DNA from 2 places in the Pseudoxanthomonas sp. SL93 genome. Region 2 is predicted to be linked to the other one. Evidence: predicted binding sites of a transcription regulator. Region 2 holds the regulator's gene; the other holds the start of a gene.

Region 1 (7,563 bases), 490 kb from region 2:
GGTACACCGGGATCGATGACGATGTTGTTCATCGAGTGCCAGCTGCCTGAACCTCCCATCATGCCGCCCGCGGAGGTGAACATCCTGACGTCGTCCACGTACGCAAATGCTGCCCCCAACGCGACCGTCTGCGGCATGGCGCCGGGATCGAAACCCTGGAAGGTCATTGAGGCGACCTGGAGACCGTCCCGGTAGCCGATGACGGTATTGGTCATGGGCGACGTCTCGCCCCAGCTGTAATACCGGAACGACGTCAGCTTGAATTCGCTGCCGTCCGCCGAACGCACCGCCATGCCCTTCGTGGGTGTGAGTGCCCCGTCGTCAAAAGTAAGGCCCGAATAACCCGGGTCGCTGCTAAACATCCAGCCGCTGTCACGCCAGTGGATCGCGCCGACACTGGTTCCCGCCGTATCACTGATGTTGTAGATCTGGATGGACAGCCCGCCGATATCGCTCGACCCGCCATCCCCGTCGGAGGCAATGCCATCTCCGAGGCCCACATCGTTCGAGAACGTGAGCGTCGCCGCACGGGCCGGTACCGCGGAGAACAGCAGGCACGCCATCAGTCCGTAGCCAGACAGTCGCGCGAATGCACGCACGCGGCGCATTGCGCCGGAAAGGTAAGGCAACATACGGTTTTCCCCCGAACAGCGTGATCGCTTGATTGCGACAGATGGCGACACGCCTGTCGGCGCGCACCCGCATCATCCACGCATGCCAGCCTTCCGCTAGGAAAGCCTCCCCGGCATGACGGATCGAGCGCAGTCCTACCGCTTCACGGAACGCTGCACTTCCGCCGCATCTTAGCCGGCCGGCCGCGCTGGCTCCAGTGCCGGTATGCGCCGCCACCGCAACTACGTCATGCAAGCGCTGTGCCGCAGCAACATTCCGTAAGTGGACGACTCTGGCCCTGCGGCAGGACACGCAGACACTGCCAGCGCCCGCAACCGTGGGATCCGGAAGCGGTCTTCATCGACCTTGTCGGCCTGTGGAACGGCTGCGACATGCCTCTCCGCAACGGACCTTGCAGTGTCGGTTCATCGCACCCGCGGAACGCCTTGGCGGATCGTGGTCGACCGGCTCCCGCGTTTGCCCTACCGTCGCGCCTCCCTTCCCAGCCGCCCCGAGCCGACCGATGAAACGCCTGTCTGGCCACCTGTTGTTTGCCCTTGCCTTCTCCGCCATGCCCGTCCACGCGGGCGACATCGAAGACGTCACCGTGCCCCTGCAGGCCTATCTGGATGGGCACGCCACCGGGCAGGAACAGCACTTCCGCCGCGCCTTTGCCCCCGACGCGATGCTGGTGGGGTTGCGTGATGGCCGCTACACACAGCGCTCTGCCAACGATTACATCGCGCAGGCGGCCAGCGGACGCGCGCCGGCCGACGAAGCCGCGCGTCGCCGCTGGATCAAGTCCATCACCGTCACCGGCAACGTGGCCACCGCCGTCATCGAGCTGGATTACCCCTCCATGAAGGCACAGGACCACATGAGCCTGCTGAAGTTCGAGGACGGCTGGCGGATCGTGGTGAAGGCCTACGACGCCAGCACGCCCGCCCGCCCCTGAGTCGGGCGCTACGCTCCTGGCGGGGATGGACGAAGACAGGGCACGCAACGTCGCCGCGCATGTGCGACCCCACGCAATGGCCGGCTACGCCGCTTCCAGCCCCAGCGCGGCGCGCTGTTGCGGATCCAACACCTGCACGGGACGGATGGGCTGGCCGTCGGCGGTGAAGAACAGCGTGGGCTCCTCGCGGCGCAGTCTGGCGCCCAGGATGTTCGCGAAGATGCGAAGGCCGCCGGTCACGAAAGCCAGCGGCGTCGAGGGGACCTGCCCGGTTGCCGAGTCCGTGTTGATGGCGACGCGATCGCGTCGGCCGAACGAAGCATCCAGCGCTTCAGGCGCAGCGTCGATGCTGGACGTGACCATGCCGACATAGAAGACCGACGCGTCCCGCGGCGTGTTGCCCAACGGCGCCCGGCAGCACGAGGCATACCACCGCAACAGTCCCTTCCGGCTCAACGACAGGCACGCCAGGTGTTCCTGCCCCGCCGTGATGCGTACCCCGGATGGCGCCATCGCCACGATGTCGGTGCCGCCGTGCGCATCCAGCACCTCCGGTCGCCCGAGGAAGCGGGCGTACGCCTGGCAGTCGCTGCAATAACAGGTCGCACGCAGGTATGCCCGCGCCGGCAGCACCGTTCCCTTCACCTGCGCACAGGCGCATCGCAGCTGCAATGTCATCGGCGTACCTCGAACGCTCATGGGTGGTGTCCCATGAGTAAACGAAGCCGCATAAGCATCGCGTCAATGCACGGCTTCACATCGCTGAGCCACCGTGCGTCAAGGGATCCGGACGCGCGCCGCGCCAACGGCCAAGGCGCGACCCAGCCCGCCCATGGCGGCGAGATCGTCCAACGCCTGGTCGTCGAGGGCGCACATCAGGCGCTCGGAGAGATCCCATTCACGCGCTACCCGCCTGGCGATGCGCGGGGCCTCGCGCTGCAGCAGTGCGGCGACCGATGCCGCCTCCGGCGGTGCAGTCGGCTGCTGCCGCGCGGAGGTCTCGCGCAGTGCCTGCACCACCACGATGGCGCCCAATCCGTGCAGCAACGCCAGCAGTTGGGCGGCGAATGCATCCTCGCGCTCGATGGTGCGGGCAAACTGCGCAGCCGCCTGTGCGGCATGCTGCGTGTGATCCCACAGCAACTCGGGCAGGCGACCGAAGATACCGCCTTCCACCCGCATCACCGGCTGCATCAGTGCCACCGCCACCAGCTGGCGCAAGCCATCCGTCCCCACCTGCGCCACCGCGCGGTCCAGGCTCTCGACCGGTGTGGGCTGGCTGCGGTACAGCGCGCTGTTGGCCAGTGCCAGCAGGTTGGCGGCCAGTGCGGGGTCACGCGCGATGATCATTGTGATGTCGCGCCCGGAGGCGTCGTCATCGTTCAACGTACTGAGCAGCTGCGGCAACATCTGCGGCCGGCGCGGCAATCGCCCGGGCTCGCTGTCGAAACGCGCCAGCGCCTGCTCCGTGGCGGCGATCATGACGGCGCTTTCGGCGGACGACAGCGGCGCAGGCTGGCCGGCAAGCGCGGCATCGACGAGCGGCTGTGCCCAGTTCCGGGAGAGGACACCGGGTGCATCCACCGCCGGACCTGCCTCGGCAGCGGTCGACGCCCTGGGCGTGTGCGCCGATGCGGCAGTAGGAGGACGTTCCCGGCGCCACCAGTATGTGAAAGCCCGAAGCAGTGCCACGCGCGCACCTTGCCGTAGTTGTTGAAGCGTTAGCGGCACGACGGGGCTCAACTTTAGCCAGGTACGCGTGGACCCGACTCCCTCCGATCGCCGCGCCGATGCGTGGCCCTCACGACGCTCGATGCCTCGGCCGATCACGAGGCGGTCTAAGTAAAACTACTTAGCCGGATCGACATTTCGTCGAGCCGCATGGGGCTGTCCGGCTGCATCCCCAGGACAGGTGGAATCGTCGGTTGCTTTTCACTTTGCAACCGAGGATAACTGCGCGGTCACTCCTTCTTGCGATCGAATCGAAGGGAGTACCCATGTCGGCCAAGCCTCCGCAACGCGAAGCCCTGTCGGCGAGCGTACTGGACGCCCTGATCCGAGCCGGGCTCATCGCCCTGCTGGTCGCGTTCTGCTTCCGCATCTTCCATCCCTTCCTCAACCTGTTGCTGTGGTCGGTGATCCTGGCCGTCATGCTGTACCCGCTGCATCGCAGGCTGGCGCGCCGGCTGGGACAGAAAGGCGACGGCCGCGCAGGCACGCTCATCGTGCTGCTGGGCATCGCCGTGCTGGCGGTCCCGGTCTATCTGCTGGGCATGTCGCTGACCGATTCCGCACACCGCGCCATGGAACTGGTGAAAGCCGATGGCCTGCATGTTCCACCGCCGCCGGATGCGGTGGCGACTTGGCCGCTGGTGGGCGAGCGCCTGCATGCGTTCTGGCTGCAGGCCGCCACCGACCTGACCGGGCTGGCACGCAACTTCGCGCCACAGGTCAAGGAAGTAAGCCTGACCCTGCTGTCGAAGATGGCGAAAGTGGGCATCGGCCTGCTGATGTTCCTCGCCGCGCTGGTGATCGCCGGCATCGTGATGGCCTACGGCGCCGCCGGCCACAACAGCGCCATCCGCATCTGTGCGCGCATCTTCAGTTCGGAGAAAGCCCTGCACATCACCGAGCTGTGCACCGCCACCATCCGCGCGGTGGCGCAGGGCGTGGTGGGCATCGCGTTCGCGCAGATGCTGCTGATCGGCATCGGCTTCGTGGCCATGGACATTCCGGGTGCCGGCCTGCTCGCCCTGGTCGTGCTGGTGTTCGGCATCCTGCAGCTGCCGGCGACGCTGGTCACGCTGCCGGTGATCATCTACGTCTTCGCCACCCGCGACATCAGCGCGGGCACGGTGGTCTTCGCCGTCTACGTCTTCGTCGCGGGCCTGATCGACAACGTGCTGAAGCCGCTGCTGCTCGGGCGCGGCGTCGACGTGCCGATGCCGGTGATCCTGGTGGGCGCACTGGGCGGCATGATCACGGACGGCATCATCGGCCTGTTCGTGGGGCCGGTGGTGCTGGCGGTGGCCTACGAGCTCTTCTGGCAATGGGTGGACGATCGGCCCGCACACCTGCCCGCCGAGCCCCCTGTCCCATGACCGGCCACGCCTGAAGGATCGCCATGCTGCTCAACCTGCTCGCCGGGCTGCCCGTGATCCTGCTGTGCCTGGTGCTGCAGGCGGTGTTCGTGGCCCGGTGCCTGCGCTATTACGCGCGCTACAGGATGGTCCATGCCGCGGAACGCTCGCAGTGGCGCGACATCCTGCTGCTGTCGTCAGTGATGCTGCTCACGCTGCTGGGCAACTTCGTGCAGATGGCGATCTGGGCGGGGCTGTTCATGCTGATCGGGGAGTTCGACGACTTCGCCAGTGCGCTGTATCACTCCGCGGTCAACTTCGCCACGCTCGGCTATGGCGACGTGGTCATGTCGGTGCGCTGGCGCATGCTGGGTCCGTTGGAGGCAGCCAACGGCATCTTGATGTTCGGCGTGTCCACGGCGGTGATGACCGCGGCGGTGTTCGATGTGGTGAAGATGAACGCTGCACTGAAATCGACCGACGCGGCACCCCGGCTGTCGGGCGAGCCCCACTTGCCGTGAGCCCGTCACGCAGCGAACGAGCGCCGCTGAGACCACCACGGGGACAGGACGATGCGCCATGACAGTGGAAGCCTTCGATGTGGTGGTGATCGGCGCCGGCCCCGCGGGCGTCAACGGTGCGATGGCCGCGGCGATGATGGGCGCGCGTACCGTGCTGGTCGAGCGTGAAGCGGACGTGGGCGGCGCCGGCATCAATACCGGCACCGTTCCCAGCAAGACGCTGCGCGAAACCGCGCTCGCGCTTTCCGGGCTGCGGGCGAGACGCTTGTACGGCGTGGACCTTTCCCTCCGCCGGGAAGCCTCGGTGGCGGATTTCACGCGCCATCGCGACAACGTCATGCGCGGCGAGCGCAACCGGGTCGAAGCGCGACTGGCGGGGCTCGGCGTCCAGCGCCGGCGGGGCACCGCCACCTTCATGGACCCGCACATGCTGGCCGTGCGGGATGGCGATGGCGCGACGCATCTGTTGCGGGGCGGGAAATTCCTGATCGCCACCGGGTCGTCGCCGTTCCATCCCCCTGCCTTCCCGTTCGCACACCCGCATGTCCACGACTCCAGCGAGATACTCCATATCGAGGCCATGCCACGCGTAATGGCGGTGGTCGGTGCCGGCGTGATCGGCTGCGAATACGCCTCGACCTTTGCGGCACTCGACACGCAGGTACACCTGGTCGATGGCCGCAGCGCGCTGCTTCCATTCCTGGACGGGGAGCTGTCCCGCCAGTTGGCCTCGGCGATGGGCGCGTTCGGCGTCCACATGCACCTGGGCGAACAGGTCGAACACTGCCAGCCCCACGGCAGCGGCCAGGTGATGTTGCGGCTCGCATCGGGTGCCGTGCTGGCCTGCGATGACGTGCTGGTGTGCGCGGGACGCAGCAGCAACACGCAGGAGCTCGACCTGGCAGCGGCGGGCGTTGCCACCGCAGCGAGGGGACTGATCGAGGTGGACGAGGATTTCCGCACCTCGGTACCGCACATCTATGCAGCAGGTGACGTCATCGGCGCCCCTGCCCTCGCCGCCACCGGCATGGAACAGGCGCGGGCCGCGATCACCCGGGCGCTCGGCTCGGACCTGAAACGTGACCTGGCGACCCTGTTGCCCGTGGGCATCTACACGATCCCGGAGGTCGGCGCCGTCGGCGCAACCGAAGAACAGCTTCAGGCAACCGGCGTGGACTACGTCGCCGGGCGCTGGCGGGCCGCCGATACGCCACGCGGCTGCATCCTCGGCGACGAGCACGGCCTGCTGAAGCTGCTGTTCCGGCGCAGCGACATGCAGCTGCTCGGCGTACACGTGATGGGGGAACAGGCCACCGAGACCGTGCACGTGGGCATGACCGCCATGCTGGCCGGTGCCGGTGCGGAGCTGTTCAACCGCGCCTGCTTCAATTTCCCCACGCTGGGCGACATGTACAAATACGCCACGTACGACGCGCTGCTGCAGACACGCATGGCGCGCGAGCGGGCATGAGATCCCGGCCCGCATCCACGCTGATCCATCCACGTCAAGAAGCGGGTTTGGCGCGCCCTGCTCCCGGAGGCCCACCATGATCGCCACCGATCCCCCCGTCCTCCATCCCCCTGCACGGGAGATGGAGCGATTCGCCGAATGGGACAACGCGTTGGCAACGGTGAGCCGTCGCATCCGCGTACTGTCCACCATCAACTGGCCGGCAGGACTCGAGTCCCGGTTTCTTGAAGGCTGGCGCGCTGGCGCGCCTCGCCTGCCCGAACCCGTCACGACGGCACCGTCGCTCGCCGGCGAGATCGCGACGCTGCGTGAGCTGATGCGTCGCATCGACCGCGGCCACCCGGTCGGGCACTGGCTGTACAAGACCGCGTGGAGTTACCGGGTGGCGGCCTGCATGCTGGAAAACATCGGCACGCCCGAATTCACGCGCTGCTCCAGTTTCCTCTACGGCCGGCCGGACCAGCGCTACCGCAGCCAGGACATCACCAACGCACAGAGTGCCGAGGAGATGCTGGCCATCACCGACGACCTGATCGACGCCCGGCGGCTGCCACCCGTGCCGGCCGACATCCCCGCGGAGACCTTCGCGCAGCGCCTGCGCGAGCGCATCGATCCCGTCTTCACCCACCACAAGGTCGCCGTGGTGCTGGACGCCTCGCTGCCATCGAAGGCCACCGCGTGCAGCACGCGCATCAAGCTGCGCGCCAGCGCCATGTTTTCCGAACGCGACCTGGAACAACTCGCCCAGCATGAAGCCTTCATCCATACCCTGACCGCGCTCAACGGCAAGAGCCAGCCGCACCTGCGCACCCTGGGCCTGGGCTCCCCACGCACGACGCGCACGCAGGAGGGGCTGGCGACGTTCTCGGAAATCATCACCGGCGCCATCGACATCGCGCGGCTCCGTCGCGTTGCCCTGCGCGT
Region 2 (7,563 bases):
CCAATACCCAATCACGAATCACGGCCCACGACCATGAAAATCAAACGCTTCGTCGCCGCCGACATGCGCACCGCCTTCGCGATGGTGCGGCAGGAACATGGTCCGGACGCGGTCATCCTGTCCAACCGGGTGACCGAGGACGGGGTCGAGATCGTCGCCGCCAGCAACTATGACGAAGCGCTGGTGCAGCGCACGCTGGACGCGATGCGCCCGGCCGCCCCGGCACCTGCCCTTCACCCCTTGCTCGATCCGTCGCCGGTGGCCGGCACACGCGGCCAGGCCGCGGATGCCACCGCAACCCCGTCGCCCGCCGAGGCCGCCGCCGACTATTTCAAGGCGCGCCGCCAGCCGGCACCTGCGCGCAGCAACGATTCCGCCCTGGCACCGGCCAGCGCGCCGCTCGCGCAGGAACCGGCCTTCGTCGCCCGTGCGCCGGTCGCCGCGCACGCCAGGCCGGCCATGATCGAACCGGCATCGTTCGCCGCCAAGCTGGCCGAGTGCCTGCCGCCGCTGCCGGCCAACGACCCGATCGAAGCGCCGCCCGCACCCGCCTTTGTCGCCCCGCCGATCGCCCAACCGATCGCGTCGCCGGTCAATCCGGCTGCACGCGCGACCACCAGCGAACCGCCGGCGCGCACCAACAGGCCCGGCAAGGCCGACCCCACCGACACGATCGACTTCGACGCGCTGCTGCCCAGCATCGCGCCGCCGGTCGCGATTCCCGAACCCGTTGCCAATGTCACGCCGCTGCATGCGTTTGCCGGCGCTACGGCCACCCTCAACCCTGTCGCGGCACCGGCCGCCGTCACCGTTCCCACGCTGACCGTGGTGGCCGACACCGGCATCCAGGCACGCGAGAGCGATGAGCAGCTGGTGCAGATGCGCAGCGAACTGGCCTCGATGCGCGAAATGATCGAACGCGAGATGCACCGCCTCACCGACGAACGCCTGCGCGGTTCGCCGGTGCGCATGCAGGCGATGGAACTGATGGAAGACTACGGTTTCGATGCCGGCATCACCCGCGACATCGCGCTGCAGATTCCCGCCGATACCGAAGCCCACCGCGGCCGCGGCCTGATGCTGGGCCTGCTGTCGAAGAAGCTGCCGGTGTTCGACACCGACCTGCTGGAAACCGGCGGCGTCATCGCGCTGGTCGGCCCCACCGGTGCCGGCAAGACCACCACCATCGCCAAGCTCGCCGCCTGCTTCGCCGAACGCCACAACGCGCGCGACGTCGCCCTGGTCACCACCGACACCGTGCGCGTGGGCGGCCGCGAACAGCTGCACGGCTACGGCCGCCGGCTGGGCATCGCCGTGCACGAGGCCGACAGCGCCGAGAGCCTGGCGCTGGTGCTGGAACGCCTGCGCGACTACAAGCTGGTGCTCATCGACACCGCCGGCCTGGGCCAGCGCGACCGCAACCTGGTCGGCCAGCTCAACTGGCTGCGCGCCTCCGGGCAGGTGAAGACGTTGCTGGTGCTGCCGGCCAATTCGCACTTCGGCGACCTGGACGAAGTCGTCCGCCGCTTCAACAGCGTGCAGCCACAGGGCGTGGTGTTGACCAAGCTCGACGAAACCGGCCGCCTGGGCAGCGCACTCTCCGTCGTGGTCGATCACCAGCTGCCGATGGCGTGGGTCACCGACGGCCAGCGCGTGCCGGACGACCTGCACCGCGCCAACAGCGCACACCTCGTGCTTCGCCTCGACCAACTGCGCCGCGAAGCCGATGAACCCAGCACTTCCGAGACCAGCCATGTCGCCTGATCACCTGCTGCAGACCAATCCCCGCAACACGCCACCGCTGCCGGGTGCCTTCCATCCGGTGCGCGTCATCGCCATCACCGGCGGCAAGGGCGGTGTCGGCAAGACCAACGTGTCGGTGAACCTGGCCGTCTCGCTGGCCGAGATGGGCAAGCGCACGCTGCTGATGGACGCCGACCTTGGCCTGGCCAACGTGGACGTGCTGCTGGGCGTGTCCCCCAAGTTCACCCTGGCCGACCTGGTCGCCGGGCGCTGCCAGCTGGACGACGTGCTGGTCGAAGGCCCCGAGGGCCTGCTGATCGTGCCGGCCTCGTCGGGTTTCCGGCACATGGCCGAACTGTCGCCGGCCGAACACGTCGGCCTGGTCAACGTGTTCTCCGAACTGCAGCGCGCCCTGGACATCATGGTGGTGGACACCGCCGCCGGCATCACCGACAGCGTGCTGACCTTCTGCCAGGCCGCGCAGGACACGGTGGTGGTGGTCTGCGACGAGCCCGCCTCCATCACCGACGCCTACGCGCTGATCAAGGTGCTGGCGCGCGAGCGCGGCCTGGACCGCGTGCACGTCATCGCCAACATGGTCCGCGACCCGAATGAGGGCCGGAAGCTGTACGAGAAGCTGGCGCGCGTCTGCGAGCGCTTCCTCGGCGACGTGGCCCTGCATTACCTGGGCGCGGTGCCGCAGGACGACTGGCTGCGCCGCGCCGTGCAGCGGCAGCAGCCGGTGGTGAAGGCCTATCCGGGCAGCCCGTCGGCCCGCGCGATCGCCGACATCGCCCGCATGACCGCCCGCTGGCAGCCGCCGGCCGGGGCACGCGGCAACGTGGAATTCTTCGTTGAACGCCTCATCCAGCCGCGCGGGGTGGCCGCATGAACACCGCCGCTGCCGCCCAGTACCGCGCGGTGCAACGCAGCACCGGCACCGATGTGGTCACCCAGCATGCCGACCTCGTGCGCCGCATCGCCCACCACCTTGCCGCGCGGCTGCCCGCCAGCGTGGAAGTGGACGACCTGATCCAGGCCGGCATGATCGGCCTGCTGGAGGCCTCGCGCAGCTACGACGCCGAACAGGGCGCCTCGTTCGAAACCTATGCGTCCATCCGCATCCGCGGCTCGATGATCGACGAGATCCGTCGCGGCGACTGGGTACCGCGTTCGGTGCACCGTCGCGCGCGCCAGGCCGCGTCCACCGTGCGCGAGATCGAACAGCGCACCGGGCGCGCCGCCATCGCCACCGAAGTGGCCGCCGCCATGGAGATGCCCCTGCCGGAATACCTGCGGCTGATGGAAGACGCCGCCCGCGGCCAGGTGCTGAGCCTGGAGTCGCACATCGACGACCACGGCGAGCCCAGCACCTCGCGCACCGGCGGACCGTCGCCGCAGCAGAACCTGGAACGCGGCGAGTTCCGGCAGCAACTGGTGCAGGCCATCGGCCTGCTGCCGGAGCGCGAACAGCTGGTGCTGTCGATGTACTACGAGCAGGAGCTGAACCTGAAGGAGATCGGCGCCGTGCTGGGCGTCAGCGAATCGCGCGTCTGCCAGATCCACGGCCAGGCCATGGTCCGCCTGCGCGGCCGCCTGCAGGTCTTCGAGAAGGCCGACGCCGGCCTGGAAGAAGATTGAACGCGGCACTGAAGAAACCCCGCGGCCTGCCGATAAGGCTCCGGTAGGCCGCAACCCTGCAGCCCCTGCCCTGCCCTGCTCCCCGTGAGCACGCTTTACACCGGAGTTCGATGTGACCGCCAACAAGAACATGCGCATCCTGATCGTGGACGACTTCTCCACCATGCGCCGCATCATCAAGAACCTGCTCAACGACCTGGGCTATACCAACACCGCCGAGGCCGAGGACGGCAACAGCGCGCTGACCGCACTGGGCCAGGGCAACTTCGAGTTCGTGGTCACCGACTGGAACATGCCCGGCATGACCGGCATCGAACTGCTGAAGGCCATCCGCGCCGACGACCGCTACAAGACCCTGCCGGTGCTGATGGTCACCGCCGAGGCCAAGCGCGAACAGATCATCGAAGCCGCGCAGAACGGCGTGAACGGCTACATCATCAAGCCGTTCACCGCGCAGACGCTGGAAGAGAAGCTGGGCAAGATCTTCGAACGCCTGGGAGCCGCCGCCTGATGAGCGCCGTGGCCGATGTCGCCGGCGCACGCGCCGCGCTGGTGGAAAAACTGCAGCACGCGCTGGATGCCCTCGAACAGGGCGACGAAGCCGGCTGGCGTCGCGAACTGGATGCCATCGCCGCCTGGCGCACGCAGCCGATGATGCAGGGCCTGGGCCGCCTGGCCCGCGAACTGGCGCAGACGCTGGGCGAGCTGCCGCCGACCGACGCCGGTGAACTGGACGACGCCTGCGCGCGCCTGGATCACGTGGTCGCCATGACCGAACAGGCCAGCCACACCACCCTGGACTTGGCCGAGCAATGCCGCGGCTATGCGACCCAGCTGAAGGGCACGGCGTTGTCGCCCGAGCAGGCGGCGCTGGTGGACAGCATCGGCAAGGGCCTGTCGGACATGGCGCTGGCACAGAGCTACCAGGACCTCACCGGCCAGATCATCCGCCGCGTCGCCGGCATCGTCCGCCGCGTGCACGAGGGCTTCGGCGCGCTGGGCCTGCCCCCGCCGGAAAAGAAAAACACTTCAGATCTCGCCGGCCCGGCCGTTGCTGGTCTTGACCGCAACGCGTATTCGCAGAACGACGCCGACGACCTGCTCTCCGGGTTGGGGCTGTAGCCGCGAAGGGAACGCGACGCGGAACCGGAGACCAGCCATGACCGACCGATCCGCCAGCCGTTCCCGTCACCCCATCGTCCTGCTGCTGGTGGGGCTGCTGCTGGTCTGCGACGTGCTGGTCCTGCGCGTCCTGCGCCGTCGCCAGGCCAGCAAGCTCCGCCTGATCGATTCCTCCCGCTGATCGCACGTACCGGTACCCGCCCCGCCCATGTCCGCCGTCACCCCCGAAATCGCAGCCGACTTCCTGATCGAAGCACAGGAAATCCTCGACCGCCTGGGCGAACAGCTGGTCACGCTGGAACAGGATCCGTCCGACAGCGCGCAACTCAACGCGGTGTTCCGCGGCTTCCACACGCTAAAGGGCGGTGCCGGCTTCCTTGGCATCCAGGCCATGGTCAACCTGTGCCACGCCGCCGAAGAAGCACTGGGCATGGTGCGCGCCGGCCAGGCCACGCTGGAACCCCACCACTTCGACGCCGCGCAGCAGTCGCTGGACTACCTGCAGCAGATGCTCGACGCGGTCGCTGCCAGCGAAGACCCGCCGCATGCGCCGGCCGCGCTCATCGAACAGTTCGACGTGCACGTCACCAGCGCGCCGGCCAGGCCGGCCGCCGCCATCGCCACGGCGCCGTCGGCCGGCGGCGACATGATCGACGATGACGAATTCGAAGCCCTGCTGGACCAACTCCACGGCGGCTCGGCGCCCACCGCCAAGGCGCCCGCCCCCGGCAGCGACCTGATCAGCGACGACGAATTCGAAGCGCTGCTGGACAACCTGCATGGCGGTGCGCCGCCCGGCGCCAAGGCAGTGCCTGCCCCGGCGCCCGCACGCCCGCCCGCACCCAAGGCCGCTCCGGCGGCGCCTGCGGTCAAGCCGTCGGCGACCAAATCCAACGGCGAAGCCGAACAGACCATCCGCGTGGACACCAAGCGGCTGGATGCCATCGTCAACCTGGTCGGCGAACTGGTGCTGTCGCGCAACCGCCTGAAGACCCTGCGCGTCCGCATCCGCGACGAAGAACTCGACCGCGCGGTCAGCAGCCTGGACATCGCCACCGCCCGCCTGCAGACGGCGGTGATGCGCACGCGCATGCAGCCGGTGGGCAAGGTGTTCTCGCGCTTCCCGAAGGTCGCGCGCGACGTCGCCCGCACGCTGCAGAAGGAAGTCGACCTGGAACTGGTCGGCGCCGAAACCGAACTCGACCGCAACCTGGTGGAGGCCCTGGCCGATCCGCTGGTGCACCTGGTCCGCAACGCGATCGACCACGGCATCGAAGTGCCCAGCCTGCGCGAAGCCTGCAACAAGCCACGGCAAGGCCACGTGCGTTTGTCCGCGCAGCAGGAAGGCGACTTCGTCACCATCGAGATCCGCGACGACGGCGCCGGCATCGATCCCGAGCGCCTGCGCGTGAAGGCGCTGGAAAAAGGCCTGATCGATCCCGAGGCCGCCGCACGCCTGTCGCATGACGAGTGCCTGCAACTGGTCTTCCTGCCCGGCTTCTCGACCAAGGCGGAAGTCACCGACATCTCCGGCCGAGGCGTGGGCATGGACGTGGTGCAGTCGCGCATCCGCGAATTGAGCGGGCAGATCACCATCCATTCCGACGTCGGCCGCGGCAGCCGTTTCGTCATCCGGGTGCCGTTGACGCTCGCCATCCTGCCCACCCTGCTGGTGCAGGCCGGCGAACCGGTCTACGCGTTGCCGCTGGCGCGCGTGCTGGAAGTGCTGCATGCGCCGGCCACCAGCCTGCGCTGGTTCGACGGCCAGGCCGTGCTGGACCGCCAGTCGCACACGCTGCCGCTGGTGGACCTACGGCAGTGGCTGGACGTGGAACCGATGGTCGCCCCGCTGCTGACCATCGTGGTGCTGCAGATGGGCGAACAGCGCTTCGGCCTGGTCGTGGACCAGGTGCGCGGCCGCGAGGAAGTCGTCATCAAGCCGTTGCCGCGCGCCGTGCGCGGCCTGCGCGGCTACGCCGGCGCCACCCTGATCGGCGATGGCCGCATGGCCCTGATCCTGGACGTGGACGGGCTGCGCGCGACGGCGTGACGCAGTGTGCTCCCTGTAGGAGCGACGTGAGTCGGGACCGCGCCCCGATAGCAGTAATCGCTGCAACAACTCGAAACGCGCCGCAGCGCGCCCGCATGGGGAACGACCGGCTTTCCACTAGGAGGTTGGACATGCGGTCGCGACTCACGTCGCTCCTACAACAGCCGCCATCTACCCGCGACCGCACATTGTGCACAACATGACATTCCGGTGTCTGTGTGATCACGGTCGCGACTTACGTCGCTCCTGCAGGGGCGACACCTCAAGTCCACCTGAACCGGGCCGATAGATCTGCACATGGACATCTTCAGCCTCATTGGACTCATCCTGGCGCTGGTCGCCCTGGTCGGCGGCAGCATCCTCAAGGGCGCGGGCCTGTCGTCGCTGTGGTCATCGGCGGCGTTCGTCATCGTCATCCTGGGCACCATCGCCGCGATCCTGGTGCATACGCCGCCGCCGGTGTTCAAGCGCGCGATGTCGATCATGCGCTGGGTGCTCCGACCGCCGGGCAGCGGCGGCGATGAACTGGTCGGCCAGATCGTCGAATGGAGCAACATCGCGCGCAAGCAGGGCCTGCTGGGGCTGGAGCCGCTGGTAAACCAGCAGGACGACCCGTTCCTGAAGAAAGGCCTGCAGATGCTGGTCGACGGCGTGGAGCCGGAATCGATCCGCCACATGATGGAAATCGACCTCAACGGCCAGGAACACCAGGACCTGGCGGCCGCGAAGGTATTCGAGGCCATGGGCATCTACGCGCCCACGCTGGGCATCATCGGCGCCGTGTTCGGCCTGATCGCGGTGATGAAGAACCTGGCCGACCCCAGCAAGCTGGGCCACGGCATCGCCGCCGCGTTCACCGCGACCATCTACGGCATCGCGTCGGCCAACCTGTTCTTCCTGCCCGTCGCCAGCAAGCTGAAGAGCGTGATCGGTGGCCGCAGCCGCGAACAGGAAATGATCATCGAAGGTCTCATCGCCATCGCCCAGGGCGAGAACCCGCGCAACAT

What was found. Region 2 encodes FliA, which starts transcription of late flagellar genes. Its sites were predicted from a motif close to TAAAGTTTNNCNNNCNNNGGCCGATAA; they were not measured.
Region 1: a site for FliA is predicted at 3,289-3,315, ahead of OVA13_RS05645 (HDOD domain-containing protein). Genes of this name have one in related genera too.

Annotation. Positions count from the first base shown of each region.
Region 1 is NZ_CP113065.1:1,220,541-1,228,103, forward strand. It holds gene OVA13_RS05630 (fibronectin type III domain-containing protein) at 1-632, opposite strand, end outside; gene OVA13_RS05635 (nuclear transport factor 2 family protein) at 1,136-1,567, shown strand; gene OVA13_RS05640 (DUF6151 family protein) at 1,652-2,266, opposite strand; gene OVA13_RS05645 (HDOD domain-containing protein) at 2,345-3,049, opposite strand; gene OVA13_RS05650 (AI-2E family transporter) at 3,565-4,668, shown strand; gene OVA13_RS05655 (potassium channel family protein) at 4,692-5,168, shown strand; gene sthA (Si-specific NAD(P)(+) transhydrogenase) at 5,227-6,639, shown strand; gene OVA13_RS05665 (peptidase MATCAP family protein) at 6,716-7,563, shown strand, end outside.
Region 2 is NZ_CP113065.1:730,297-737,859, reverse strand. It holds gene flhF (flagellar biosynthesis GTPase FlhF) at 34-1,764, shown strand; partial or broken gene OVA13_RS03385 (MinD/ParA family protein) at 1,820-2,635, shown strand; gene OVA13_RS03380 (RNA polymerase sigma factor FliA) at 2,632-3,384, shown strand; gene OVA13_RS03375 (chemotaxis response regulator CheY) at 3,515-3,895, shown strand; gene OVA13_RS03370 (protein phosphatase CheZ) at 3,895-4,506, shown strand; gene OVA13_RS03365 (hypothetical protein) at 4,544-4,687, shown strand; gene OVA13_RS03360 (chemotaxis protein CheA) at 4,715-6,556, shown strand; gene OVA13_RS03355 (flagellar motor protein) at 6,854-7,563, shown strand, end outside.